One region of the Brachybacterium sp. sponge genome, then DNA from elsewhere that is predicted to be linked to it. Evidence: riboswitches for the same ligand, from Rfam matches in the RefSeq annotation. Region 1 holds a riboswitch; each other region holds the start of a gene.
The links. A riboswitch is a leader RNA that binds a small molecule or an ion and turns the genes downstream of it on or off. The one in region 1 is predicted to bind thiamine pyrophosphate.
Positions count from the first base shown of each region.

Region 2: it holds a riboswitch for thiamine pyrophosphate, as region 1 does, so the genes downstream of both, A4A78_RS11835 (ECF transporter S component) here and A4A78_RS05210 (bifunctional hydroxymethylpyrimidine kinase/phosphomethylpyrimidine kinase) in region 1, are expected to answer to the same signal.
Region 3: it holds a riboswitch for thiamine pyrophosphate, as region 1 does, so the genes downstream of both, thiC (phosphomethylpyrimidine synthase ThiC) here and A4A78_RS05210 (bifunctional hydroxymethylpyrimidine kinase/phosphomethylpyrimidine kinase) in region 1, are expected to answer to the same signal.
Region 4: it holds a riboswitch for thiamine pyrophosphate, as region 1 does, so the genes downstream of both, A4A78_RS07240 (YkoF family thiamine/hydroxymethylpyrimidine-binding protein) here and A4A78_RS05210 (bifunctional hydroxymethylpyrimidine kinase/phosphomethylpyrimidine kinase) in region 1, are expected to answer to the same signal.

Region 1 is NZ_LRMP01000001.1:1,195,852-1,202,981, reverse strand. Features, by position in the region: gene A4A78_RS05235 (AAA family ATPase) at 1-1,925, opposite strand, end outside; gene A4A78_RS05230 (exonuclease SbcCD subunit D) at 1,922-3,100, opposite strand; gene A4A78_RS18085 (hypothetical protein) at 3,152-3,424, opposite strand; gene A4A78_RS05215 (hypothetical protein) at 3,725-4,885, opposite strand; TPP riboswitch at 5,195-5,287, shown strand; gene A4A78_RS05210 (bifunctional hydroxymethylpyrimidine kinase/phosphomethylpyrimidine kinase) at 5,278-6,993, shown strand; gene A4A78_RS05205 (MFS transporter) at 6,990-7,130, shown strand, end outside.
Region 2 is NZ_LRMP01000002.1:863,920-871,049, reverse strand. Features, by position in the region: gene A4A78_RS11860 (endonuclease/exonuclease/phosphatase family protein) at 1-487, opposite strand, end outside; gene A4A78_RS11855 (ADP-ribosylglycohydrolase family protein) at 484-1,539, opposite strand; gene A4A78_RS11850 (hypothetical protein) at 1,610-2,413, shown strand; gene A4A78_RS11845 (M13 family metallopeptidase) at 2,445-4,469, shown strand; gene A4A78_RS11840 (hypothetical protein) at 4,466-5,032, shown strand; TPP riboswitch at 5,064-5,169, shown strand; gene A4A78_RS11835 (ECF transporter S component) at 5,217-5,798, shown strand; gene A4A78_RS11830 (ATP-binding cassette domain-containing protein) at 5,825-7,130, shown strand, end outside.
Region 3 is NZ_LRMP01000002.1:9,241-16,370, reverse strand. Features, by position in the region: gene A4A78_RS08160 (DUF4282 domain-containing protein) at 1-416, shown strand, start outside; gene A4A78_RS08155 (RNA polymerase sigma factor) at 506-1,177, shown strand; gene A4A78_RS08150 (serine/threonine-protein kinase) at 1,174-2,526, shown strand; gene A4A78_RS08145 (hypothetical protein) at 2,641-3,327, shown strand; gene A4A78_RS08140 (OmpA family protein) at 3,330-4,046, shown strand; TPP riboswitch at 4,197-4,311, shown strand; gene thiC (phosphomethylpyrimidine synthase ThiC) at 4,309-6,048, shown strand; gene A4A78_RS08130 (sulfurtransferase TusA family protein) at 6,219-6,449, opposite strand; gene A4A78_RS08125 (YeeE/YedE family protein) at 6,521-7,130, opposite strand, start outside.
Region 4 is NZ_LRMP01000001.1:1,637,719-1,644,848, reverse strand. Features, by position in the region: gene A4A78_RS07255 (phosphoribosylaminoimidazolesuccinocarboxamide synthase) at 1-152, shown strand, start outside; gene A4A78_RS07250 (ATP-binding cassette domain-containing protein) at 281-2,941, opposite strand; gene A4A78_RS07245 (ECF transporter S component) at 2,931-3,581, opposite strand; gene A4A78_RS07240 (YkoF family thiamine/hydroxymethylpyrimidine-binding protein) at 3,578-4,282, opposite strand; TPP riboswitch at 4,320-4,428, opposite strand; gene A4A78_RS07235 (protein-L-isoaspartate O-methyltransferase) at 4,478-5,086, opposite strand; gene A4A78_RS07230 (MBL fold metallo-hydrolase) at 5,094-5,846, opposite strand; gene purS (phosphoribosylformylglycinamidine synthase subunit PurS) at 6,063-6,332, shown strand; gene purQ (phosphoribosylformylglycinamidine synthase subunit PurQ) at 6,332-7,057, shown strand.

The sequences.
Region 1 (7,130 bases):
TCGGTCTCGGCGTCGAAGGCGTTGAGCTGCTTCTCGAGCTCGTCGGCGCGGGCGGCGGCGGTCGTCGCGGCGGTGACGGCGGCGGTGCGGGTCCCGACCTCGGCCCGGGCTGTGTCGGGGGTGTGCTCCCCGGCGTCCTCGCGCAGCGCGGCGAGCTCCCGCTCGGCGAGGGCGAGGGCCTGTGCGTCGGCGGCCTGCGCCTGCTCGGCGGCGCGGCGGGCGGTCTCGGCGGCCTCGACCTGCTCGGGGCTGACGGCGTCCTCGGAGGGGTCGGCGGGGTGGGGGTGCTCGTGGGAGCCGCAGACGGGGCAGGCGGCCTCGTCCTCGAGGTCGGCGGCGAGCTCGGCGGCGATCCCGGCGAAGCGGCGCCGACGCAGCGTGGCCTCCTCCTCGGCGCGGGTGCGGGCGGTGCGCAGGGAGCGCTCGGCCGTCTCCTTGGCCTTCGCGACGGCCTTGACCTGGGCGTCCGCGGCGGTCGCGGCCTTCAGCACATCCTGCGCGGCGGCGAGGGCGAGCCGCGCCTCGGCGAGGCCGGAAGCGGCGGTGCGGGCCTCCTCGCGCGCGGTGACGAGGGCAGTGCGGGCGGCAGGCCGTTCCTCGAGCCGGACGGTCGCAGCCTTCAGCGTCTCCTCCCGGGCGGTGAGCGCCTCGCGGCGGGCGTCGAGCTGCTTCTCCCGCTCGGGCAGCGCGGTCTCGAGGTCGACGAGGTCCGTGAGGGCGCCGGCGGCGCCGGTCGCCTCGTCGGCCGCGGCGGCGAGTGCGGCGGCGGGGTCCTCGGCCTGCTCCGCGAGGAGGTCGACGAGGTCGGGGTGCGCGGGGCGCGTCTGTTCGGCGCGCGCGGCGAGGGCCTCGATCGCGGCGGAGGCGGCCTGGGCGGCGGTGTCGCGTCGCCGCAGCACCTCGACGACGGGGCGGGCGGTCTCGTCCCGCTCGAGCGCAGCCGATGCCTTCGTGACCTCGGGCTTCTCCGCCTCGAGGCGGGTCGCGAGCTGGTCGAGTGCGCGGCGGCGGTCGATGCGGCTGCGGGCGGTGCGGGCGGCCTCGGCGGCGGTCCGCGCGGTCTGCTCCACCTCCTGCGCGGCGGCGGAGCCGGCGGCGGTCTCGGTCGCGCGGGCGGCGACCTGCGCGAGCTGGGCGTCGGCCGCCGCGGCGAGGGGCTCGAGGCGCAGTGCGGCGGCGTGCTCGGTGAGAGCTGCGCCCTCCTCGTCCTCGAGGGCGACGGCCTCGGTGAAGCGGGCCAGCGCCGTGCCGAGGGTCTGCTGAGCGGCGTCGACCTGACGCTTCGCCTGTTTGCGCATCTCCTCGAGCTGCTTCTCGACGGCGGCGTAGGTCTCGGTGCCGAAGACGCGCTGCAGCACCTGCTGGCGCTCCCCGGTGCCGGCGCGGAGGAAGCGGGCGAACTCGTTCTGGGGCAGCAGGACGGTCTGGGTGAACTGCTCGCGGGTGAGTCCGACGGCGCGCTGCACCTCGCGGCCCACCTCGTCGATGCGGCTGGCGATCACCTCGCTGCCGTCGCCGGCGCCGGCGGTGTCGGCGATCGCGGCGGGCAGGGCCTGCGGGGACCCGATCCGCCACATCAGGGCCTTGGCCTGCTCCTTCGTGGTGCCGGTGCCGCGCAGCTTGGGGCGCTGGAACTCCGGGGAGCGCCGCACGCGGTGCAGTCCGGAGGGGGTCTCGAAGACGAGGTCGACGATGCTCGGCTCCGTCGGCGCGGCGAACTGGGAGCGGATCCTGTCGGCGCTGGTGGCGGAGCCGGCGACCTGCCCGTAGAGGGCGTAGACGATCGCGTCGAGGATCGTGGACTTGCCGGAGCCCGTCGGCCCCTCGAGCAGGAAGGTGCCGGAGGCGCCGAGGGCGGCGAAGTCGATCTCGACGGTGCCGGCGAAGGGGCCGATCCCGGTCATGCGGAGGTGGTGGAGCTTCACGAGGCCTCCTGCTGGCGGCGGACGGCGGAGTAGGCGCGCTCGAGCACGTCGTGCTCCGCCTCGGTGGGGTCGCCGCCGGTGACGTGGGCGAGGAACTCGTCCATCACCTCCAGCGGGTTCTGCTCCCGGCGCACGACGGGGGTGCCGGCGCTCGCGGCGCGGCCCTCGGGGGCGTACTCGGTCAGCAGCAGGTGGGGGTAGGCCTCGCGGAGCTGCTCCTGCAGGTGGGCGGGGCGGGCGGGGTCGGTGACGACGGCCTTCAGCCAGTCCCCGGCGTGCTCGTCACGGCGGGCGAGGATCTCCTCGAGGGTGCCGCGCAGCTCGGTGAGGCGGCGCGGGACGGGGGTCTCGATGCGGCGCACGGCGACCTCGGCCCGCTCCCCGTCGGGCCCGGGGGCGCCGAGCTCGACGAGGAGCACGGACTTGCGGTGGCTGCGCTCGGAGAAGGAGAAGGCGAGTGGGGAGCCGGAGTACCAGGCGGGGGCGCCGACGCTGCGGGTGAGGTCCTGGCAGCCGTGGAGGTGGCCGAGGGCGAGGTAGTCGATGCCGCCGAGCACCCCGGCGGGGACGGAGTCGACGCCGCCGACGGAGAGGTCGCGCTCGGAATCGCTGGCCTCGCCGCCGGTGACGAAGGTGTGGGCGAGGACGACGGTGCGTGCGTCGGGCCGGGCCGCGGCGCGCTCGCGCACCCGGTCGAGGGCCGCGAGGGTGACGGCCTCGTGGCTGCGGGGCAGCGGCTCCTCGCCCTCGCCGGCGAGCTCGGTGCGGGCGCGGTCCGGCTCGAGATAGGGCAGGCCGAAGAACAGCACCTCGCCGTGCTCGTCCTCGACGGAGACGGGGTGCTCGATCCCGGGCAGGTCGGTGAGCAGGTGGATGCCGGCGCGCATCAGGGAGCGGCCGAAGCCGAGCCGCTCCGGGGAGTCGTGGTTCCCGCTGGTCAGCACCACGGTCGCGCCGGTGTCGGCGAGGCGGGCGAGGGCCCGGTCCAGGAGGGTCACGCTGCTCACCGCGGGCACGGCGCGGTCGTAGACGTCGCCGGGGATCACCACGACGTCCACCCCCTCGGCCTCGACGAGGTCGACGAGCCAGTCGAGGAAGGCAGCCTGGTGCTCGTGCAGGTCGACCTTGTGCAGGGTGCGGCCCAGGTGCCAGTCCGAGGTGTGCAGGATCTTCATGTCATCGAGCCTAGGGGCGGGGTGCGACGGACGAGGGACGGGCGCGCGGCATCAGAAGGGCGGCGGACCGTAGTCGCCCCATCCCTCGGGCGGGGGCTCCGGGAGCTGGGCACGGGGCGGCGGAGTCTCGCCGCGCGAGGACGTCGCCGTCGGCGGGGGTCCGGGCGGCACCTGCGTCTGCAGGGTCGGCTCCTCGGCCACCGGCGTGGTGAGCACACGCCGGTCAGCGGGATGCCCCGGCGGACTGTTCGGGCTGGTCGCGGGGCTGCCGGCGTGGGTGCCGCGCAGGAATCCGGTCCAGGCGGCGGTGAGCAGCTCGACCATCTCGAGGCTGGCGTGGTCGAGGTCGTTGAGGACGGTGACGGCGTCGCCGTGGCGGCCGACGGTCCAGCGGGTGCGACCGGGCCTGCCTGCCTGCGCGGGGAGCCGGGTGGGGTCCAGCAGGCCGTTCGTCTTGTCGAGGTGGTGCCGCCAGCACAGGAGGTGCAGGTTCTCGACCTCGGTGGCGCCGCCCTCGCCCGGGGTGCCGCGCAGGCACTCCTCGATGTGGTCGCACTCGGAGGCCCAGGAGGTGGGGCGCGTGCAGCCGGGGACGGCGCACTGCCCGTTGCGGAGCCGGAGGTGCTAGAGCATCGCGGGGGTGGGGGTGACGCGGTCGGCCGGGAGCGGGAGGAAGGCGCCGCTGCTCGCGCTGGTGAGGACGCGGTGCCAGACGGTGCAGCTGCCGGCAAGGGAGCGCGCCATCGAGGGCGGCAGCGGGGTGACGCCGTCGAGCATGCCGGGCTGGTCGGAGGCGCCGAGCAGGGTCAGCACGGGCACGGTGACGTTGAGGCGGAACCGCTCGGCGGGGACGGCGACCCCGTCGACGTCGAGTTCGGCGGCGTCGATCAGGGCGTAGCGCAGCCGGGTCAGCGGGAGGGCCCGGCCGGTCTCGCGGACGACGCCGTCGGGGTCGTGCGGGACGGGCGTACCGTCGCGGAGCGCCGCCCGCTGCGCCGCCTGGACGGCGCGGGCGGACTCGTCGATCGACTTCCACCGAGCGAGGATCTCGGGGATCGGACCCGTGATCCTCAGGGTCCCGGTGCCGGCCTCGGCGCCGGGCAGCAGCTCGACGGTGCGCTCGAGCGCGGCGACCGGATCGGGACGGCTCTCGCGCTCGGCGAGATGCTCGACGAGGGCGCGCAGGAGCGTGAAGAAACGTTCCGGGCTGATATCCGTGGACCATGTCGAGATCACGGCATCGAGATCCCTCCTGGAGGATTCGGAGAGCTTCTGCGAGGTCTTCAGCATCTTCTGGAACCAGGCCGACGGCATGCTTCCGGATTCGAGGTTCTCGAGGGTGCGCGGGAAATGATGCACGGCCTGGTACGCGTCACGCAGTCTCCAGCTCGCGGCGCTGCGAGTGACCCGGAGGCCGAGCGCGGCGCGGAGAGTCTCGACCTCGTCGAGCTCGCAGGCATCCTCGTACTCGCCCTCGACCTCGTGCAGGGCTGCGAGGGCGCGGTACTGCGCAGCGAGCGCGAGGGCGGTGGCGCGCTCCGCGTCCCAGACGCGCTGCGCGGCCTCGCTCAGAGCGGGGTCGTCGGCGCAGCCGCCGAGTTCAGGCAGCGCATCGCGAGTGCGCGCCTGACGCGCGGTGACGCGGTGGAGACGAGCAGGCAGCGACGCGATCAGGGCATCGACGGCATGGTCGGAGGTGGCAGCCGCGGCCTCGGGACGCCCAGCATCGCGTGCGTCGTCGGCGATCTCATCGCCCGACGAATGCTCCGGCTGCGTGATGCTCATCGGCCCCTCCTCCCCGTCCGCGTCGGCGATGCGTCGATGCACCGCCCCTTTCGATCCGACCCCTTCACACTAGGGGCCGGAACCGACAGAAGGAAGGTTCGAGAAGAATATGTGGATAACTTTCTGATCGAGTGGCGCATTTCGACCGCTATGCAGCTCTCGATCCACACCTTTCCTCCACAGTCCCACTTTTTCCACAATGTCATCCACCGGTTTTCGGAGGATTCGCTTCGTCTGTCGGACCCTTGCTGCAGGAGGCATCGACTCCAGACGCCCAGGCCCCTCCCCCGTCGCTTGGCCTACACTCGGCCGCTGGACACGGGGTGCGCCCGAGGCGCTGAGATCACACCCGTGGAACCTGATCTAGTTCGTACTAGCGAAGGGATGTCCGCATGAGCTCGGATCCTTGCACCCTCTTTCCCGCTGCCCTCCCCCGCGCCGCCGCGCCCGATCGGCCCGCTACCCGCCGGCCCGCACCCGACCGCCCCGCGCCGTCGGCCCCGCGCGTGCTCTCGATCGCGGGCACCGACCCGACGGGAGGTGCCGGCACCGCGGCGGACCTCAAATCGATCACCGCCGCGGGCGGCTTCGGCATGGCGGCGGTGACCGCGGTCGTCGCGCAGAACACCCACGGAGTGAGCGACATCCACGTCCCTCCCGCGCAGTTCCTCGCCGCGCAGCTCCGCGCGGTCTCCGACGACGTCGAGCTCGAGGCGGTCAAGACCGGCATGCTCGGCACCGCAGAGATCATCGAGGCCGCCCGGACCTGGCTCTCCGCGCACCCGCCGCGGGTGCTCGTGGTCGACCCGGTGATGGTCGCGACCAGCGGCGACAGGCTGCTGGAGCCCGAGGCGGAGCAGGCGATGATCCGCTTCTGCTCCCTCGCCACCGTGGTCACCCCGAACATCGACGAGCTCGCCGTCCTCACCGGCGAGCCCCGCGCGCACGACGAGGACGAGGCCCTCGCCCAGGCCGCCCGCTGGTCGGAGGCGACCGGCGTCGCGGTCGTCGTGAAGACCGGGCACCTCGACAGCCGCGAGGTCACCAACGCCTGGATCGCGGCCGACGGGACCCGTCACAGGGTGCACTCCACGCGGGTGGACACGACGAGCACGCACGGCACCGGCTGCTCCCTCGCGGCGGCGCTCGCGACCCGGCTCGGCGCCGGTGAGGACCCGGCCACGGCCCTCGCCTGGGTCACCGACTGGCTCCACGAGGCGATTCTGCACGGCGCAGAGCTGCAGGTCGGGAGCGGGAACGGTCCCGTCGACCACGCCCACCGGGCACGGCGGCTCGCGGCGGCGGGATCGGCCGCGCCGTGGGTCGCCGGCGGCGCGGTGCCGGACCGGTGGGAGCAGCCGGCCCAGCTCGCCGCCCGAGCGACGGCCGACGGCCCGACGGGTCCTGCCGCCTCGGTCCCGCCCGTCGGCCCGTGGACCGAGGCGCTGTGGGCGGCCGGGGCGCCGCTCGCCGGCGCGATCGAGGGCTCCGGCTTCGTGGCGGCGCTCGTGGACGGGAGCCTGCCCGAGGGGCAGTTCTCCTTCTATCTCGCGCAGGACGCTCACTACCTGCAGCGCTACTCCCGCGCCCTCGCGACCCTCGCCGCGACATCGGAGGACCCTGCCGCGCGGGAGTTCTGGTCGGACTCCTCCCGGCACTGCGTGGATACTGAGCTCGAGCTCCACCGCGGCTGGCTCGCGACCCGTCCTGACGCGGCGGAGGTGGCCGTCAGCCCGGTGACCAGTTCATACACCGACTTCCTGCTCGCCCGGGCGCTCGGGGACCCGACGGCCGTCGGAGCGGCCGCGGCGCTGCCCTGCTTCTGGCTGTACGCGCAGGTCGGGGCGAGCCTGCCCGAGGTACCGGACGAGCACCCCTACGCGGGGTGGCTCCTGACCTACCGCGACCCCACCTTCGTGGAGGGGGTGCGCGGGGCGCTCGGCGTCGTCGAGCGCGAGCTCGAGGCCGCTGATCCCGCCGTGCGGGCGGAGGCGGCGCGCGCCTTCCTCCTCGCCTGCCGCCACGAGCTGGAGTTCTTCGAGCAGGCACGGCGCGTGGCCCCCGCCGCCGTCGCCCCGAGCCCGGCCCTCGCGGGGGTGACCCGATGACCGCCGCCTCGATCGCCGCGACCGGCACCCGCGCCCTGCCGCCGGAGGGTCGGGCCGCGCTGCGCGCCGGCGTGGTCGGGAACTTCATCGACAACATCCATGTGTTCCTGCCGGTCACGGCGCTGGCCCCGGCGATG
Region 2 (7,130 bases), on a different contig from region 1:
CGACGATCACCGGCGCCCCCGCCCCGCGCACCAGCGCCGTGACGTGCTCGGCATGGCGCAGACGGTTGTCCTCCTGCAGCGCGAAGTGGAGCGAGGAGACGACGACCTCGCCGCCGCCGGGCACCGACAGCCGTACCGCGGCGACCCCGCGCGGGTAGGTCGAGTTCAGGTCCGTGACGGTCTGCGCGACCGGGTGCATGCCGCGGCGGATCACCTGCGCGGCGACGTCCTCGGTCGCGAGGATCGCGAGGCCCCGCCCGCCGAGCCCGCCGACGAGGACCCGTCGGCCGACGCGCCGGGCGAACCATGCCAGCCGCGACGTGGGCAGCACGAAGCGGGGCGCCTCCTGGACCAGCAGCACGTCGGGGTCGAGATCGCCGACCGCCTCGATCAGCGCGTGCAGGTCGCCGCGCAGCTCCCACAGGTTCCAGGACAGGATCCGCAGGTCCCAGCCGCCGCGCCCCGAACTGCCTCGGGCGGCGCTCACGGGCTCGGCTCCTCGGCCACCTGCGGGGCGATGACCCGCTCGACGAGGTTCGTGAGCTCCTCGACCTCGTAGCCGGGCCAGCCGAACAGGACTCGCCTCCATTCGGGCGGGACGGCCTTGTGGCCGAGCGCCGCCCCCATCAGGGAGCCGGTGATGCAGGCGACGGTGTCGGTGTCGTAGCCGGCCCGGGCCGCGGCCTCGAGAGCGGCGACCAGTGCGTCGCGCTGGGCGAACTTCCCCTCGGGAATCGGGCCGACGCCGGCGATCGCCGCCCACGCCGCCTGGAAGGCGCCGACGACCCAGCCGTTGCGTCGGAACATGACCGGGGTCGACTCCTCCGCCTCCTCGATCCGGTCCTGCCAGACCGTGCGGCGCTCGGGCTCGAGCTGGTCGAGGCCGACGCGCACGTCGAGCTCGCCGGTGAGGATCGCGTGGCGCACGGCGAAGCCCCACAGGATGCAGGCCTCGATCGTGTCCGGATGCACGTGTGTCAAGCGGCACACCGAGACGATCGCCTCGGCCGCGTCCGCGTCCGGGGAGAGCAGATAGGGCAGCACCGAGGCGTGGGCGCGCATCAGGGAGCCGTTGCCCGCGGAGGTCGGGTGGTCCTCGTGCGCCTTCGCGGCCGCGGCCCGGAAGTCGACCGCGCGGGGCGCGTAGTGGCCCGCCTCGCGGCCGATGTCCGCCGCGGAGCGCAGCACGTGGGAGGTGAGGTTCCCGATGTCCGGGGTGCCCAGCGACCACGAGTACCACTCGCGCGCGATGTGGTCCTGCGCGGACTCGAGCCGCAGGTCATGGTGGTCCGAGGCGGCTAGAGCGGCTTCGAGCACGACGATCGCCATCGAGGTGTCGTCGGTCCACTCCCCCGGCTGCCAGCCGAGCACGCCGCCGCCGATCATGGCGATCTCCTCGGAGTCGACGACGGGGGCCTGGAACTCGTAGGGCGCCCCGAGCGCGTCCCCGGTCGCCGCGGCCACGACGGCGCCGACCGCCCGCTGCCGCTGCGCCGCGGTCAGCCCGGGGGCCTGGGAATGCTTCTCGTCGGTCCTCACGAGGCCATGGTTCCACAGGTCAGGCCCGGGCCGGGCCCCGTTACCCTGGTGGGGACCGAGAAGGAGCCCCATGACCGACACCCCCGCGGAGCCCCGCCCGCACTGCGACGACCCCCACGATCCCCATGACCACACCGGTCATGACCATCCCCCCACCGGGGCGGATCTCGTCCGGGACCTCGTCAAGGGCCTGTCGATCCAGGCCCTGCTGATACCCGCCCTCGCGATCGTGATGCTGGTGGCGATCCTGCCCTTCGCCCCCACCACGCCGGTGCCGTTGCTGCTGGGCATCGGGCTGGGCGCCCTGCAGCTCGTCTCCCTCGTCGCGACGAGCCTCTTCGTGGCCCGCACCCGCCGCCAGCTCGCCGTGAACCCGGGGCTGGTCGCGGTGCGCAGCGTGCTCGAGGAGGTGCTGCGCATCGCCGCGGTGCTGCTCGCTCTCGTGCTGTGGCCGGCCGACATCCGCTCCGAGCTCGGGGTGTGGGTGGGCGCCGGCTGCGCGCTGGTGTGGATCGTGCTGGCGACCGCGCAGACCGTCGCGACCCGGCGCCGCATCGCCACGCCCGGCGACTGGTCCGAGGAGGCGATCTCGACCCTGCTCTCCCAGCGCGTCGGCGCCCGCGAGACCGTCGTGATGCGCCTGCTGGACGTGCTCGGCACCGTGATGTTCCAGCTCGGCGCGACCGTGCTCGTGATCCTCTCGCCCGTGCTCGCCGTCGGCACCGCCGTGCTCTCGATCGGCACCGGGCTGTCGACCCTCGTCCTCCAGCGCAGGCCTCCGGCGGAGCGCTCCCGCACCCCCTGGGCGTACATGCCCATCGCCCTCGGTGCACTGACCCTCGCCCTGGCCGTGCTCGGACTGCTGAGCCTCTGACCGACCGACCCCACCACCCCCGCAGGAGCCGATGATGACCGCTGCCCTCCCCTCCGGACTCGACCTCGAGCAGGTCGACGCCGCCGCCCGCCCCCAGGACGACCTCTTCGGCCACGTCAACGGCCGCTGGCTCGCCGAGCACGTGATGCCCGCCGACCGGTCCAGCGACGGCGCCTTCCACGCGCTGCGCGACCTGTCCGAGGAGCGGGTGCGGGAGATCGTCGAGGAGGCGGCCGACGACGTCGCGCGCACCGCGGACGAGGCGGGGAGCCTGCCGGTCCCGACCACCGACCACGCCCGGATCGGCACGCTGTACCGCATGTTCATGGACACCGAGGCGATCGAGGCCGCGGGCCTGTCCGGCCTCGCCGACCTGCTCGACGAGATCGGGGCGACCCGGGACCTCGAGGGCCTCGTGCGCCGGATGGCGGCGCCCGACTCGGGGGCCTCGGCGGTGCTCGCCTACGTGTGGACCGACGACCACGACTCCTCCCAGTACCAGGTCAAGATCCATCAGGGAGGCCTCGGCCTGCCCGACGAGTCCTACTACCGCGAGGAGCACCACGCCGAGACCCGCGAGGCCTATGCCGCGCACCTGGCGAACCTCGCCCGCCTCGCCGAGCTGCCCGGCCGTGCGGGGCTCGCCGCCGGCGGCCCCGAGGAGCTCGCCCGCGCCGTGCTCGACTTCGAGACCCGCCTCGCCGCCTGCCACGTCGACGTGGTCCGCCTGCGCGACCGGGAGAAGTCCGACAACCCCATGGACGCCGCGCAGCGCCGCGAGCTCGCCCCCGCCTTCCCCTGGGACGCGTACATCGAGGGCACCGGCGCGCCGGCCGCGGCCTTCGACGTGGTCTCCGTCGGCCAGCCCGAGTTCGTCTCCGCCGCCGCGGAGCTGCTGGCCGGGGAGGACCTCGCCGTGCTGCGCACGTGGCTCGCGATGCACACCGTCTCCTCCTACGCCCCCTATCTCCCCGCCGCGCTGGTCGAGGAGGACTTCGACTTCTCCGGCCGCGTCCTGTCCGGTGCGGAGGAGCTGAAGGAGCGGTGGAAGCGGGGCGTGGCCCTGGTCGAGGGCGCGGTCGGCTTCGCCGTCGGCCGCGAGTACGTCGCCCGCCACTTCCCCGCCGCCCACAAGGAGCGCATGACCGCGCTGGTCGACGCCCTGATGGACGCCTACCGCGACTCGATCAGCTCGTTGGACTGGATGACCCCGGCCACCCGCGAGAAGGCGCTCGCGAAGCTCGAGAGGTTCACCCCGAAGATCGGGTATCCCTCGACGTGGCGCGACTACGACGGCCTCGAGCTCGTCCCCGGCGACCTCGTCGCGACCGTCCGCGCCTCCCGCCGCTTCGAGGCGGACTTCGAGTTCTCGAAGGTCGGCGGGCCGATGGACGAGACCGAGTGGCACATGACCCCGCAGACGGTCAACGCCTACTACAACCCCGGCCGGAACGAGATCGTCTTCCCCGCCGCGATCCTCGAGCCCCCGTTCTTCGACGCGGAAGCCGACGACGCCGTGAACTTCGGCGGGATCGGCGCGGTGATCGGCCACGAGGTCGGCCACGGCTTCGACGACCAGGGCTCGAAGTACGACGGGGACGGCAACCTCGTCTCCTGGTGGACGGCGGAGGACCGCGAGGCCTTCGACGCCCGCGCCGCCCGTCTCATCGCGCAGTACTCGGAGCTCTCCCCGCGCGAGCTCGACGACTCCCACCGAGTCAACGGCGCCCTCACCATCGGCGAGAACATCGGCGACCTCGGCGGGCTCTCCATCGCAGTCAAGGCCTATCTCGCCAGCCGCTCCGAGGAGGAGGCCGCGGCCGAGCTCGACGGGCTCACCGGCCTGCAGCGCGTGTTCTGGTCCTGGGCGACCGTGTGGCGGGGCCGGAACCGGCCCCAGGAGGCGATCCGCCGCCTGGCCGTGGACCCGCATGCGCCGATGGAGTTCCGCTGCAACACGGTCGCCGGGCACATCGACGAGTTCCACGAGGCCTTCGACGTGCGCGAGGGCGACGGCATGTACCGCGCCCCCGAGGAGCGGGTGAGCATCTGGTGAGGCCCGATCCGCCCTTCCACGTCGGGCGGACGGTGCCCTCGTCCGTGGGCTGGACCCGCGTCGTCGTCACCGTGGTGGCGGGCCTGATCGTGTCGGGCCTGCTGCTGCAGCGCGGCTCGGCGCCGGGCGCGATCGCGGTGCTCGCCGCCTTCGCGCTGCTGGCGCTGTGGACGTGGATGGGCCAGGCCACCCGCTTCGTGGTCGACGGGAACGGGGTCACCGTGAGCCTCGGAGGCTTCCTCCCCCGCCGGGTCTGGCCGATCGAGGACTTCCGCACCGTGCAGCTGCGCGATATCCCCACCGGCACCGTGGGCGTCGCCCTCGGCGGCTACGGCTGGCGGCGCGGGAGGGCGATGACCCCGAAGCCCGAGGAGCTCACCCCCGTCGGCCGGCGGAAGATCTTCACCCTCGCCGAACAGCAGCGTCCCTACCGGATGCTGGTCACCCGGCCGGGCACGAGCGTGGAGATCATCGGGACGAAGGACACCTGCTACATCCTCTCCCCCGTCGACCCCGAGGCGGCCGCCGATGCGATCGACCAGGCCATCCGTGCCCGCCGCTGAGCGTGCTCCTGGGCTAGACTGTCTGCTCGTCATCCACTGACAGGGGAGCACCGTCCGGTGCTGAGAGTGCGCCGACGGCGCAGACCCTCGAACCTGATCCGGCTCGCACCGGCGTAGGGAGTCGGGATTTCCGTGGAGCACCGCCGGTGCTCCGCGCCCCTTCCAGGACCTGGGAGGAGACGTGATGACCCGTTATCGCACCGTCGATCTGCTGGTGACCGTGCTGATCGGGGCGGCCTTCGGGGTCGCCTTCCTCGGCTACGGCCAGCTCTACACCCTGATCGGCCCGCTGACCGCGGCGTTCAAGCCGGCCGAGGGGCTGCTGGCGGGGATCTGGTTCCTGCCGGCCGTGCTCGCCGCGCTGCTGGTGCGCAAGCCCGGCGCCGCCCTGCTCGCGGAGATGGTCGCCGCCGTGCTCTCGATGCTGCTGGGCAGTCAGTGGGGCTGGGGCACCGCCGTGTCCGGTCTCATGCAGGGCGGTGGGGTCGAGCTCGCCTTCCTGCTCACCCGCTACCGGCGCTTCACCCTGCCCGTGGCGGTGCTCGGCGGCGTGCTCTCTGCCTTGCTCGAATGGGGATGGGAGAAGGTCGCCTACTACCAGGAAATGAGCTGGGCCTTCTCCGGCACGATGCTCGCCTTCTTCCTGCTCTCGGGGGCGCTGCTGTGCGGGGTGCTGGGCTGGGCGGCGAGCCGGGCGCTGATCGCGACCGGCGCGGTGGACTCCCTGGCCTCCGGCCGGGAGGCGGCCCGCGCGGTGGAGGCCTGAGCACCGGGACCGTCCCGGCGGCGTCCGTGCACGTCGACGGGCTGCGCTGGCGGCCGCTCAGCCGGCGCGAGCCGACCATCGAGGGGCTCGACCTCGAGATCCCGCCCGGGCAGCGAGTGCTGCTGGCCGGGGCGAGCGGCAGTGGGAAGTCGACCGTGCTGCGGGCGCTGGCCGGGCTGCTGGACCCCGAGGACGGGGACGGCGAGGGGCTCGTCCCCGCGCCCAGCCGGCCCGGGGAGCGGGGCCTGCTGCTGCAGAACCCGGTGCACGCTCTGGTCGGCGCGACCGTCGCCCGCGACGCCGCCTTCGGACCGGAGAACGCGGGACTGCCCCGGCCGGAGCTCACCGAGCGCGCCGCCCGGGCGCTCGAGGCGGCGCGCGTCGACCTCGACCCTGAGCGGGCGCCGCTGGACGCCTCGGGCGGCCAGCAGCAGCGGATCGCGCTGGCCGGCGCACTGGCCCTGCGCCCCGACCTGCTGCTCCTGGACGAGCCGACCTCCATGCTCGATGCCCCGACGGCCGAGCAGGTGCGAGAGGCGATCCTGACGGTCGCGGGCGGCCGCACCCTCGTCGTCGCCGAGCACCGGTTCGGGCCCTGGCTGCCGCACGTGGACCGGCTGATCGTGCTCGGCCCTCGCGCCCGGGTGCTCGCCGACGGAGCACCGGGCGAGCTGCTCTCCCGGCAGCGGGAGGTGCTGGTCGCAGCGGGGGTGCTCGAGGACGGGACGGCCGGCGAGGAGGCGCGCGGCTCGGCCGAACCCGGCGAGACCGTCGCCGCGCTGCGCGGCGTCACCGTGCCCGCCCGGGGGCTCACCGCGCCGCAGGACCTCGCGCTGCGCTCCGGGCGGCTGACCGCGCTGACCGGCCCGTCCGGTGCGGGCAAGACCTCCCTGCTGCGCGTCCTCGTCGGCGCGACGGAGCCGGGCGCGGGCGCCGTGTCCCGCCCCGAGCCCTCCCAAATCGCCCTCGTCCCCCAGGACCCCGAGCACTCCTTCGTCGCGACGACCGTGCGGGAGGAGGTCCTCGCCTCCCCCTGGGCCACGGACGAGGCCCTCGCGGACGAGCTTCTTCAGCGGGCGGGCCTCGCCCCGCTCGCCGGCGCCCACCCCCACCGCCTCTCCGGCGGCGAACAGCGCCGTCTCGCGATCGTCGCGGCCCTCGCCCAGCGCCCCGGCCTGCTCGTGCTCGACGAGCCGACCGTGGGCCTGGACGCCCGGCGGCGCCGCGAGGTGCTGGAGCTGCTGCGCGAGGCGAGGGCCCGCGGCACGGCGGTGCTCGTCGCGAGCCACGACGAGCTCCTCGTCGACGCGGCCGACGCGCGCCACGACCTGC
Region 3 (7,130 bases), on a different contig from region 1:
GGGGCTCCGCGCAGAGCCCCGCGGCCGCGCCCTACCCCGCCACCGGCGGCGGCGCCTCCGGGGACGGCCGCTTCGGCGAGGCAGGCTTCTTCAAGGCGCTGTTCGACTTCAAGTTCGAGCACTTCATCACCGTGAAGTTCTCGTCCTTCCTCTACGTCATCGCGTTCGTCGTCGCAGCGCTGATGTGGCTGATGAGCATCATCAACGGCATCTTCCTCGGCATCGCCTGGGGCAGCATGAACAGCTTCTACGGCGAGGGCGGCTTCAACGCGTTCCCGCTGATCCTCTCGATCCTTTTCGGCTGGATCCCCTCCGTGATCGCGCTGATCGCGATGCGCCTCGGGCTCGAGTTCGCGGTCGCGACCGTGCGCACGGCCCAGAACACCGGCCGCATCGCGGAGGCCTCGCAGCGCTGACCTCGCTCCGGGCCTGGCCGGCCCACATGTCGTCCTGAACGGGGCGTCCGCCGCTCGGCGGGCGCCCCGTTCGCGATAGGCTCGCAAGCATGGGGACGGAGTGGGGACCGCCGCCGGGGACGACGGCGCAGCACGGCGATGAGCTGGCACGACATCTGCAGGCAGGGCGCCTCGACGCCGCGCGCCGCACGGCCGACGAGCTCCTCGCGGTCGACGGCCAGGACGAGGTGCTCGCCCTCCTCGCCGAGCACGCCGGATCGAGCCCCGCCGCGCTCGAGCTCTTCGTCGAGGTGCTGGACGGCACCGGGGTGGTGCACCGCTTCGCCGGGGCCGCGCTGCTGGATCCCGGTGCGGTCGAGGACGTCGCCCAGGACTCGCTGATCTCGATCGCGGAGTCGATCCACCGCTTCGACGGCCGCTCCAAGGTCACCACCTGGGTGCATTCGATCGTCCGACGCCGCGTCGCGGACCATCTGCGGCGCCTGCGGGCCACGGTCGAGCTCGAGGAGCAGCACCGGTCCGCCGAGCGGATGAGCTCGATGACCGCCGAGCGCGTCAGCGTGCGGCAGGTGCTCGCGGATCTCCCGGACCTCTACCGCGTCCCCCTCGAGCTGCGTGACCTCGAGCAGCTGCCGTACGCGCAGATCGCCGCGAAGCTGGACCGCGCCGAGGGCACCGTGAAGTCGCAGGTCAGCCGCGGCCGGGCGATGCTCGCCGGTCGGCTGGGCGCGGGCGATCCCGTGCCCGGGGCTCCCGCGTGACGGCGCTCGGCGAGCGCTACCGCCTGGGCGGGGTGATCGGCGCGGGCTCCTTCGCGACGGTGCATCGTGCGCGGGACGAGCGGCTCGACGCGGATGTCGCGGTGAAGGTGCTCGCGGAGAACCACAGCCTGAACCCGGAGATCCGCGAGCGTTTCATCGCCGAGGGCCGCAGCCTGCGCCGCGTCGGCGGGCGCCACCTCGTCTCCGTCCACGACATCGACCAGAACGAGCGCCAGCAGCCCTATCTGGTGCTCGAGCTCGCCGACCGCGGCTCCCTGCGCCGCCGCGTCGAGGAGCTGCGCGCGGGCGGCTGGCGCGCCGCCGGCGCCGACGTCCTCGCCGTGGCGAGGCCCCTCGCCGCGGCGGTCGCCGCCGTGCACCGCGCCCAGCTGGTCCACCGCGATCTCAGCCCCGGGAACCTGCTGCTGACCAGCACCAGCGGTGAGGCGGCGCGCGCCGTTGGCATCGAGTCCTCACCGTCGGCCGTGGTGCGCGCCGACGAGCGGCTCCTCGTCGCCGACCTCGGGATGTGCAAGGACCTCGCCCGCAGCTCCGGCCTGACCGTCGCGGCGGGCACCGACGGGTTCCGCCCGCCAGAGCAGTCCCGCACCGGCACCGTCGACATCCGCGCCGACATCTGGGCGATGTCCGCGCTGCTGCGCTGGCTGATCGACGACGCCGAGATGCCGCAGGCGCTCCAGGACGTCCTCAACCGGGGCCTCTCCGAGGATCCCGCCGCACGCCAGGCCGAGGCGACGGAGTGGCTCGCCGAGATCGAGGAGGCGCTCGCCCTTCCCCCGCCCGCTCGTCCGACGGGCGGCGCCGACCCCGAGACGGTCGGCGCCTCGGCCGCGAACGGCACTGCGGGAGCTGTCGACGGTGCGCCGGGGGCCGACGGCGATGCGGGCGCCCGCCCCAGCGCGGCCGACAGGACCACCGCGCACACGACGACCTCGCAGTCCGCGGAGGGTTCAGACGCTGACGTCCCCGCCGCAAGCCCGCGCCGCCGCGCCCTCCTCGTCGCGCTGCCGGCGCTCGCGCTCGGCGTCGGCCTCGGGGCCGGGGCGCTGCTGGGACTGGACGCGTCCGCCCCGTCTGCCGCCGGTTCGTCCTCCCTCGAGATCGCCGGACCCGAGGAGATCCGCGTGGGCGAGCAGGCGGTGTTCACCGCCGAGATGGCGGGCGTGGACTCGTGGGTGTGGACGCTGCCCACGGGCGAGCACCTCGTCGACGCCCAGCAGGCGACGCTGACCGCCTCGGGACCGGGGCGCGCCGAGCTGGTGCTGCGCGCCCGCACCGCGAAGGGCCAGGAGCTGGAGGCACGGCGCGTGGTGAGGGTCCACGCGTGACCGCTCGAGGAATTGGCCCAGATCCGATGCAACCGATCCGCTCCGGCCGACGACATACATCGTGAGAGAACATCCCCGGCGGCCGCGCAGCCGCCCGAGAGAAGGAGTCCGACCATGACCGCTCACCGCATCCGTCTCACCACCCGGCGCGGGGCCCTGCTGGCCCTCGCCTCGCTCGGCGCGCTGTCGCTCGCGGCCTGCACCACCGGCGGCGACGCCGAGTTCGAGGAGTCCGGTGGGAACGAGGCCGGCGACGGCGGCTCCGACAGCGACTCCGGCGACCAGGAGCAGCCGGCCGCGTCCGACGGCGGCGGGGAGGAGGGCTCCGCGGGCGGTGCGGACGATGCGCAGGCAGCCTCTTCCGTCGACCCGGCCGACGCGATCGCCACGCTCGAGTACCCCATCGCATCCGACGAGGCGGAGGGGACGATGACCGTGGGCCTGCACCACCTGCGCCGGCGCGGCGAGACCCTCGAGCTGCTGCTCACCTTCACCCCGGAGTTCACCGAGCCCGGCGCCTTCACGCTCTTCGACCTGCACGGCGACAACCACTCCGTGGTGGCGCCGGCCCTCGTGGACCGTGCGAACCTCACCCGCTACGACATCCTGAACACCAGCAAGAGCTACGACAGCCCGGCGATGTGGAACAGCACGCAGAACGTGATCGAGCTCTCCTCCGGCGACACCCAGGCGTACTGGGCGAACTTCGCCGCCCCGATCGACGACATCACCGCGATCGACGTCGTGATGGGCGCGGGCCCCTCCTTCGAGGACGTGCAGATCGAGGCCGAGGAGGGATGAGGATGCTCCGCACGACTCCGCAGCCCGAGGCGACGCACCTCTCTCCCGCCGACCCGTCGCCCCGTCGCGCCGAGCCGCCCCGACACGGCGCCCCGCGCCCTACGGCCGAGCCGTCGGCGGCCCGGGCCGCCCGCCGACGGGCCACGGCCGCCGCCTCGCTCGCGGCATCCGCCCTGCTGCTGGCCCTCGGCGCGCCCGCGGCCTTCGCCGAGGGCGAGACGAAGGGCCCGCCCGAGCAGCCCTTCGAGATCACCGACGAGATCCTCCAGCGCTCGATCACGGTCTACGACCCGGCACGCTCGATCACCGAGTGCGAACCCGCCCGCTCGATCACGGAGCTCGGCGGCAGCGAGCCCGCCGAGGACGAGGTGATCGTGCTCGAGGCCGACATCCTCTTCCCCTCCAACGCCTGGGACCTCTCCGTCGGGGCCGCCGCCCGCATCGTCGAGCTCGCCGCCGAAATCCCCGAGGGCACGACCGTGCAGGTGGGCGGGCACACCGACTCTCTGCCCGTGGACCGCTCGCAGTATGACTTCGACAACCAGCAGCTCTCGGAGAACCGCGCCCAGGCGGTCGCCGACGCGCTCGCGGCGGAGCGCCCCGATCTCACCCTCGAGGTCACCGGGCACGGCGATGCGAAGCCGTCCGCCGCAGGAGGCGGAGGGGACGACGCCGGCAATGCGGCGGACCGCCGCGTCGAGCTGCGCTACGGGGACTGACCAGGCCCCACCCTTCAGGACGAGCGGCCGACGGGCCCTGGCGCGGACCTCTACGCGGCAGGGCCCGTCGGCCGTGGCGGTCCGGCGCCCCTCGCGGACGCCGCGGACGTGCACGCCGCGGACGCGACCGCATGCGTCTGCTACGGTCGTCGCCGATCCCTCGGGTGCCCGTCGCAACGGGCTGAGATCGAACTGTCGCGGTTCGAGCACCGACCGAACCTGCCCCGGGTCATGCCGGCGAAGGAAGAAGGAGAGCGACTGCATGTCCGCACGCCCTGAGAACTACCCCACCCACAGCCTCGGCCACCTGGAGGACCCCGCGCACGGCCTGCGGGTGCCCGTCACCCGCATCGCCCAGGACCCCTCCCCCGCCGGGACGGCCAACCCGCCGCTGGACGTGTACCGCACCGCCGGTCCCGGCTGCGTCCCGGAGGAGGGCCTGCCGCCGCTGCGCGAGGAGTGGATCCGGCGCCGCGGCGACGTCGAGGAGTACGCGGGCCGGGACCGCGATCTGTCCGACGACGGGCGCGGTGCGGTGCGCCGCGGCGAGGCCAGCGCCGAGTGGCGCGGCGAGAGCCGGCCCCCGCTGCGCTCCCTCCCGGGCCGGTGCGTCACCCAGATGCACTACGCCCGTCGCGGCGAGATCACCCCGGAGATGCGCTATGTCGCGCTGCGGGAGGGCCGCGACGTGGAGCTGGTGCGCAGCGAGGTCGCGGCGGGTCGCGCGGTCATCCCCGCGAACGTGAACCATCCCGAGGCGGAGCCGATGATCATCGGCCGCAGCTTCCTGGTGAAGGTCAACGCGAACATCGGCAACTCGGCGGTGACCTCCTCGATCGCCGAGGAGGTCTCCAAGCTCGAGTGGGCCACCCGCTGGGGCGCCGACACCGTCATGGACCTCTCCACCGGGGACGACATCCACACCACCCGCGAGTGGATCCTGCGCAACTCCCCGGTGCCCATCGGGACCGTCCCCATCTACCAGGCGCTGGAGAAGGTGAACGGGGACGCGAACGCGCTGACCTGGGAGATCTTCCGGGACACCGTGATCGAGCAGAGCGAGCAGGGCGTGGACTACATGACGATCCACGCCGGGGTGCTGCTGCGCTACGTGCCGCTGACCGCGAACCGGGTCACGGGGATCGTCTCGCGCGGCGGCTCCATCCTGGCCGGCTGGTGCCTGGCCCGGCACCGGGAGAACTTCCTCTACGAGCACTTCGACGAGCTGTGCGAGATCTTCGCCCGCTACGACGTCTCCTTCTCCCTCGGCGACGGACTGCGGCCCGGCTGCCTCGCCGACGCGAACGACGCCGCGCAGTTCGCCGAGCTCGACACCCTCGCCGAGCTGACCCGTCGGGCGTGGGAGCACGACGTGCAGGTGATGGTCGAGGGCCCGGGGCACGTGCCGCTGCACCTGGTGCGCGAGAACGTGGAGCGCCAGCAGGAGCTGTGCGACGGCGCGCCGTTCTACACCCTCGGCCCGCTGGTCACCGACGTGGCGCCGGCCTACGACCACATCACCTCCGCCATCGGCGCGACGGAGATCGCCCGCTACGGCACCGCGATGCTCTGCTACGTCACGCCGAAGGAGCACCTCGGGCTCCCGGACCGCGACGACGTGAAGACCGGGGTGATCACGTACAAGATCGCCGCGCACGCGGCCGATGTCGCCAAAGGGCATCCCGGTGCCCGCGAGCGCGACGACGCCCTGTCGAAGGCCCGCTTCGAGTTCCGCTGGCGGGACCAGTTCGGGCTCTCGCTGGATCCGCAGCTGGCCGAGGAGTACCACGACGAGACCCTGCCGGCCGAGCCCGCGAAGACCGCGCACTTCTGCTCCATGTGCGGGCCGAAGTTCTGCTCGATGAGGATCTCGCAGGACATCCGCGACACCTACGGCGACGCCGCCTCCCAGGAGCGGATCGCCCAGGAGGGCATGGCCGAGAAGTCGCGGGAGTTCCGCGAGCGGGGCGGCACCGTGTACCTGCCGACGCCGCGGTTCTGATCCCTGCCGACACGGCGGTCCTGATCCCCGTCGGTCCGTGGAGCGCGCCGCGGCGTTCGCGGGCCCCGAGGGCCGGGGGCGGGGGCGCGCACAGGCGCCGACGCACCCGGCCGTCGGCCGGTCATCGATCCGGAGCCGGTCGGCTTCGGCCCGGGGCTGGCCGGGTCGGGTCAGGCGCCCTTGCGGACCGTGATCGTCCAGCCGGCCTCGCCGGTGCGGTCGAAGGCGACGACCTCGTGACCGTCCGTCGCCGCCCACTGGGGCAGGGAGTCGGTGGCCTGGGTGCAGTCGAAGTCGATGATCAGGTCATCGCCCGTGCTCAGCTGCTGCATCGCGTTCTTCGCGTCGATCAGCGGGAACGGGCAGACGGAGCCGTTGGTCTGGAGGGTGTAGGCGGCCATGGGAGCGGTCCTTCCGAAGGAGGGTCGGGGCAAATTCTGGGTGCTGTTCGGTGAGCTGGTGAGCGGGGCGGTCAGGAGGCGGGGGTGAGCACCGGGGCGGGGCGGTTGGCCTCGGCGGCGCGCTGCGGGCGCTGCAAGAAGAACCAGGCCGCGCCCCAGGTGCCGAGCATGATCGCGACCAGCGAGACCCAGCCCTGGTAGCTGAACAGGCTGGTCTCCACCAGGGAGTTGCCGATGGTGCAGCCGCCGGCGAGCGCAGCGCCGACGCCCATCGCGACGCCGCCGCCGGCGCTGCGCAGGATGGTCTGGGAGTCCGGGACGCGCCAGCGGAACTCGCCGGAGAGCTTCGCAGCGACGAAGGAGCCGACGAGGATGCCGAGCACGAGCATCACCGACCAGTCCACGAGGGTCACGTCGCCCGTGGTCAGGAAAGTGGCGATCTTGGCCGACGGGGTGGTGATGCCGAGCCCGCCGTTGCGGCCCGCCGCGGTGGACAGCAGCCACGCGGCGATCGCGATCAGACCCAGCAGCACGCCGCCCACCCAGGGGCTCCAGGGGATGTCGGCGAGGTAGTGGCCGAGGCCGGTGCGACGAGCCGGGAGCTTCACGGAGGGGCGCCCCGCGGCGGCGCGAGCCTTGGCGGCGCGGTACCGGCGCACGACGAGCACGGCGACGATCGCG
Region 4 (7,130 bases), 440 kb from region 1:
AGCAGTTCGTGCGCGACTGGCTCACCTCCCCCGCCTCCGGCTGGTCGAAGGGCTCGAACACACCGCCGCCCGAGCTGCCCGCCGAGGTGGTCGCCCAGACCCGTGCCCGCTACATCGAGGCCTACGAGCGCCTGACCGGCACGAGCTTCTGAGGCGCCCGGCGACCGGCGGGGCGGGCGTCGCCTCCACGTGGACGCCGGTGCGCGGGGCCCCCGCCGCGCTGCGCCGCTGAGGCGCGGGCCCCGACGAGACTGTCAGGGGCGTCCACCCGGCTCCTCGCTCAGCCGGCGAGGACCAGCACCGCGGCGACCGCGAGCACGACCCCGACCACCAGCGCGCCGTCGGCCCGGGTGAGCGCGGCGGTCCGCCACTGCGTGCGCTCCCCCGTGCCCAGTCCCCGGCTCTCGAGCGCGAAGGCGATCCTCGTCGAGGAGCGGATCGCGTCGACGAGCAGCGCGAAGGCGCATCGCGCCATCGCCCGCGGCCCGAGCCGGGCGGGGGTGCCGTCGGCCGACGGGGGCCGACGCAGCCGGTGGGCGCGGGTGATCGTCGCCCAGCGCCTCGGCAGGTCCTCGAGGAGGCGCTGGCCGGCCAGGAGCGCGAGCGCGATACGGGCCGGCAGGCGGGCGTGGGTGCGCAGGCTGGTCACGGTGCGGCCGGGGTCGCTCGCGCGCACGACGGCGACCGCGCCGAGCCCGATCACCAGCGCCCGCAGCGCGAGCGCGGCACCGAGCACGATCCCCTCGCTGGTCACGCGCACGGGCAGGTCGGGCCACGGCTCGTGGCCGGGTCGGCTGAGCACGTTGACCATGAACACCCCGGCCGCGAACAGCACGAACGGGGCCTGCGCGCGGGCCAGGGCGAGCGGGCCGAGGCGGAGCCCGAGCATCGTCCCCGCGGCCAGCAGCGCGCAGAGCACCAGCAGCGGCGCGGGGTCGGTGAGCGTGATGCAGACGATGCTGAGCGTCGTGAGCAGGCCGAGCAGCACGGTCGGATCGCGCCTCGCGAGCGGGGCCCGCGGCCGGGCGGGCGGGTCCAGCGCCGTCCGCGGCGGCGGGCCGTCGGCGGGCGCGGAGCTCGACCGCTCGGAGCGCGGGGTTCCTGTCCCCTGTGTGAGCGAGCCGTCGGTGCGCGCAGGGGCCGATGAGACTGCCCGCTCGGCCTCTGTGTCCTCGCGGAGGTGCGGCCCCGGCCGGCCCGCGACCCGCAGCCCGGCCCGGCGCAGCAGCGCGTCATCGGCCAGCAGCGCGGTCGGGGCGAGGGGGCCGACGAGCCGTCCGTCGGCGATCACCACCACCTCGTCCGCGGCCTCGAGACTGCGCAGGTCATGGGTGGTCATGACCACGCCGCGTCCCGCATCGGCCGCCTCCCGCAGGAGGGCAAGAACGGCCTCGTGCGCGGCGCGGTCCAGGCCGTAGCCGGGCTCGTCGGCCAGGAGCACCGGGCGGTCGGCGAGCAGCATCGCGCCGAGGGAGAGGCGGCGCTGCTGCCCGCCGGAGAGGCGGTAGGGGCTCTGCGCCGCGTGGTCGGCGAGGTCGAGGCGCTCGAGCATCGCGCGCCGCACGTCCGGCGGGGCGCCGCTCGCGGCGAGCTCGTCCTCGACCGTGTCGGCGACGAACTGGGACTCGGGACGCTGCAGCACGAGGCCCGCCGCCGCGCCCTCGAGCGCCCCGGCCCGCAGGGGGTCCAGCCGGGAGAGGGCGCCGAGCAGCGTGGACTTCCCGGCGCCGTTGCGGCCGACGACCGCGAGCAGCCGCCCGGCGCGGATCTCGAGGTCCGCGCCGGCGAGCACGGCATCCTCGCCCTCACCGGACGGATCGGGCGGGCCGAGCGTCGCGTCACGGAGATGCATCAGCACCTCCGAGCGAGGCGTCGCGGACGCCGAGGGCACGGAGACGGTCCCGACGGGCTCGGGGGCGCCGATCCGCTCCTCGATCTCGCGCGGCAGCCAGCACCCCTGCTCCCGCAGGGCGGGTCCGTGGGCGGTGAGCACCTCCCGCGTCGGCCCGTCGGCGAGCACCCGGCCGGAGCGGTCCAGCGCCACGGTCCGCGCGGGGAGCCCGTCCAGGCCCTGCTCCCCCGCCCAGTCGTCCAGGCGGTGCTCGACCAGCAGCAGCGCGCAGCCGGTCTGATCCGTCGCGGCGTCGACGGCGCTCCGCACCGCGGCCACGCCCTCGGCGTCGAGCATGGCGGTGGGCTCGTCGAGCAGGAGCAGCCGGGGCCGCGCGGCGATCGCGGCGGCGAGCGAGGCCCGCTGCAGCTGTCCGCCGGAGAGGGTCGCGGCGGAGCGATGCGCGAGCTCGCCCACCCCCATCGCGCTGAGCACCTCGTGGACCCGCGGCCCGATCCGCTCCGGGGGCGTGCAGGCGCTCTCGAGCGGGAGGGCGACGTCGTCGGCGATCAGCGGGAGGCAGACCCCGTCGACCGGGTCCTGGCCGAGATGCCCGAGCACGGGTGCGGTCGCGAGGACCCCGCCCGACACCGGGTCGATCACGCCCGCACCCTCGGCGGGGCCATCGGCCGGACCGTCGGCCATGCCGTCGACCGGGCCTCCGGGCGTGCCGTCGGCCGGTCCGTCGGCCGTGTCGGCGCGGAGGCGCACCGAGCCGGTGACCCGTCCGCGCTGATGGGACGGGATCGCCCCGGCGAGCACCCGCAGCAGGGTCGACTTGCCCGAGCCGGACGGTCCCAGCAGCAGCACCTGCTCGCCCGCACGGATCTCCCCGCTCCAGGGGCCGACGCCGTCCCCCGAGGGCAGCACCGCCTCGAGCCCCTCGGCCATCACCACCCGGGGGTCGCCGGCGGGAGCCGCCCAGGGGCCGCCCGAGGGAGCCGGTGGCCGGGCCGGGACCGGTTCCTGCTCCGGGGCCTGCAGAGGCTCGGCGCTCTGCCCCTGCACCGGGGCCGGGGCCGCGTCCGCGGCGTGCGCCTCAGCGGACACGGCGTTCGGGGATCCGTGCCGCGTCCGCGGCGCCGATCGCGAAGTCGGCGAGCACGCCGGTGCGCTCGAGGGCCCGGACGATCACGCGGGCCAGCAGGCCGCCGAGCACGATCCCGGACAGCACCTGCACGCCGAGCCGGAGCGCGAGCAGGTCCTGGCCGTACCAGCCCATCCGGTACGCGGTCCAGAAGAACACCAGGCCCGCGCCGAGCGCGCCGGATGCGGCGAACACGCCCCAGCCGAAGCGGCGGTATCGGGTCAGGGCGAAGGGCAGCTCGGAGCCGATCCCCTGCAGCGCCGCGGAGAGCAGCAGCAGGGGGCCGACGGGGCTGCCGAGGAAGACCACCTCGATGACCGCGGCGAGCATCTCGGCGAGGATCCCCACGCCCGGTCGGCGCAGGATCGCGATCGCGACCGGCGCCACCAGCAGCCAGGAGCCGAACACGAGGTGCTGGGCGAGGTCCCCGGCCGGGCCCATCGCGATCGCCAGGCCGTTCCAGGCCTGCACGAACACCCAGTACAGGAACCCGAACACGACGCCGAGCACCACCACGAGCACGAGCTCGCGCAGGCTCAGCGGGGTGCGGCGACGGGACGTGCCGGCAGGGGCGGCGTCAGGGGCGAGGCGGGGGGCGGTCATCGGGCCTCCCCCGCGTTCTCGTCCTGCGCCGGGGCGAGCTCCCGCACCTCGTGCGAGGGGCTGTTCAGCGAGAGGGTGAGGTGGCTGGTGACGTGCTGGACGCCGCGGCCGACGAGCAGCCAGCCGGCGAGCGCGGTCGCGATCACGTCGCCGGCGTCGCCCTCGAGCCGGGTGACGAAGTGCTCGGAGCCGCGGAAGGTGCCGAGGTCCTTCGCATGGTCGATCGCGGCGTAGATGTCGCGCATGTGATCGGGGGCGGTGCCGTCGACGGCGACCTCGTCGGCCAGCGGATAGAGCGCCCAGTCGGCGCTCGCGAAGCGTCCGGTGCTCCGCGGCTGCGGCACCTCGGTCGCGCGGGGGCCCGCGCCGCCGGGCAGCTCGCAGGCCACCTCGCCGGGGCAGCCGCGCGAGAGCAGCACGGTGAGCGTCGCGTGGTGGCCGGTGCGGGCGAGCGCCTCGGCCAGGTCGATCAGGGCGCGCTGGAGGTGGGTCTCGTGGCCGCCGAGATAGGTCGAGACGTCCCCGGTCTCGTGCACGAGGCCGGTGAGGTCCAGCCGGGAGAGCGCATCGGTGAGGATCCGGGCGTAGTCCTCGCTCATCACGGCGGCGGTGACTCGGGCCCCGACCCCGAAGCCGAGCGGGGTCGCGGTCGGGTCGCCGGAGGGGGCGGGCGCGGTGGGGGCGGTGGGCGATGAGGTCACGGTCCATGCCTTTCGTACGGGCACGGGCGCGCGGCGACGATCGCTCGGCGGAGCTCCCTGCGCCGGCATGATCCGGATCAGGTTCTACGGTCGGAGTTCGAGTACTCCCTCTCAGCCCGGCCTGCCGGACTCCCGTGCACGCCCCGCACCCTATCTGTCCCGTCCGGCGCACGCGCCTCGTGTCCGGCGCTGCTGTCAGCGGGTCGTCGGCGGATCCTCGACGAGGGGGACGAAGAGATACGCGCCGTGCTCGCTCGCGGCGACGTCCTCCCCGTGACGCTCCAGGCGCAGCATCCGCTCGTTCACGGGGATCACCATCACGCCGTCGTCCGCGAGCTGCGCGACGAGGCTCTCCGGCACGGCGTCGGCCTGCGCGGAGACGAGGATCCGGTCGTACGGCGCGTCCTGCGGCGCGCCGAGCACGCCGGGCTGCGCGAGACGGATCTCGGCCTCCGCGGTCCCCGCGTCCGCTGTCCCGGCGAGCGCGGCCCGGGCCGCGCCGATCAGCTCGGCGCGCCGCTCGACGCCGATCACCCTCCCGCCCGGCCCGCACAGCCGGGCGAGCAGCGCCGTCGTCCATCCCGATCCCGCGCCGAGGTCGAGCACTCGCTGCCCCGGTCGCACGTCGAGGAGGGTGAGCATGTTCCGCACCGTCGTGGGCTGGGAGTTCGTCTGGCCGTGGCCGATCGGCAGGGGCCGATCCTCGCCGGCGAGCCGCCGCAGCTCCTCGGGGAGGAACCGTCGCCGGTCGGTCTCCGTGAGCGCCTCCTCGAGGCGGCGCTCGCTCTCGGCCCGGTGCGACATGGCGCCGTCAGCTCCGGGCGACCTCGACGACGCCGTCCTCCGGCCAGTCCCGCACCTCGGTGCCCTCGGGGGCGAGGTTCGTGGCCTGGCGCAGGTAGATCGGTCGTCCGAGGTCGCTCGCGACCGCGTCGTGGACGGGCAGGGCGAGTCGCGGGCCGACGGCGCGGAGGAACTCGATGGTCTCGGACATCTTCGACCAGGGCGCCGTGACGGCGAAGGCGAGGACGTCGATGCCGTGGAACTCGGGGACCGGCTCGAGGGAGTCCCCGGTGATGCCGAGCCGCGGCCCGTCCCCGGCGGACAGGACGATCCCGCAGTTCCCGATCCGCGGGATGTCGGGGTGGATGATCGCATGGCGTCCGCCGACGGCCTCGAGCCGCAGCGACGGGTGGTCGCCGACGGGCGTGAAGCGGTGCGCCTCCCCGGCCGCGAGCGCGATCACCCGCTCCTGCGCGACGAGGGGCCCGCCGCTCCCCTCGCCGACGCCGCCGTCGGAGGCATCGGCGGCGGTGAGCATCCGGGCGGTCTCCGGCTCGGCGATCACCTCGGCGTCGGACGCGGCGGCGAGCACCTCGCCCAGCAGCGCGGGGTCGACGTGGTCGGGATGCTGATGGGTGATCACCACGGCGTCGAGGCTCGCGAGCTCCTCGGCGCCCAGGCCCCGCACCGCGTCGGCGCTGAAGCCGCCCGGATCCACGAGCAGGCGTCGCCCGGCGGTCTCCACGAGCAGGCAGGAATGGACGAGGTGGCGGATCTTCATCGGGTCCTCCCGGGAATCGAGGTCGCGTGCCTCGAACCTAGTCCCCGTCGGCCGGGACGTGCCAGGGCGTCGGGCCGTCCGCTCGTGAGGGCACCGCCGTGGGCGCCCCGTCGGCGCCCCCGCGTTCCTCGGTACGATGGGGCCCTCGGGCCGTGCCCGAGCACCAGCCCCCGGCACGCCGCCGCGCGCGCCACACGTCCCCTCAGGAGTGCCCCCATGCCACGTGTCGTGGTCCACGTCATGCCGAAGCCGGAGATCCTCGACCCGCAGGGCAAGGCGGTCGCCGCCGCGCTGCCCCGTCTGGGCTTCGAGGGCATCGCCTCGGTGCGCCAGGGCAAGCGGTTCGAGCTCGAGGTCGAGGGCGAGATCACCGACGAGGTGCTCGCCTCCCTGCGCGAGGCCGCCGAGACCCTGCTGTCCAACCCGGTGATCGAGGACGTCGTCTCGATCGACGTGGAGGACCCCTCCGCGAAGGGCGCGGCCTGATGCGCATCGGTGTGGTGACCTTCCCCGGCACGCTCGACGACCGCGACGCGCTGCGCGCCGTGCGGCTCGGCGGCGCCGAGCCGGTCGCGCTGTGGCACGGCGACGACTCGCTGCACGAGGTCGACGCGGTCGTGCTGCCCGGCGGCTTCTCCTACGGCGACTACCTGCGCGCCGGGGCGATCAGCCGCTTCGCCCCCGTGATGGACAAGGTGGTCGACGCCGCGAACGGCGGCATGCCCGTCCTCGGCATCTGCAACGGCTTCCAGATCCTCTGCGAGACGCATCTGCTGCCCGGCGCGATGATCAAGAACGCGCACCGCGCGTTCATCTGCCGCGACCAGCCGCTGGCCGTCGAGAACAACCGCACCGCCTGGACTTCCGGCTACGAGGCCGGCCAGGTCATCCGGGTGCCGCTGAAGAACCAGGACGGCCAGTACGTGGCCGACGAGCGCATCCTGGCCGAGCTCGAGGACGAGGGCCGTGTGGTCTTCCGCTACGCCGCCGGCGCCACCCACGGCCCGGCCGGCTTCGAGCAGAACCCCAACGGCTCGCGCCACGACATCGCGGGCGTCACCAACGCCGCGGGCAACGTCGTGGGCCTCATGCCGCACCCCGAGCACGCAGTCGAGCCCGGCTTCGGGCCCGACGAGCCCGGCGCGGGCACCCGCACCGGCACCGACGGACTGACCATGTTCAGCTCGGTGCTGCGCAGCATGGTGGCCTGAGCGGCGACATCGCCTCGCCGGCCCAGGCCGGTGAACGACACGTGAAGGGCGGGACCTCGCGGTCCCGCCCTTC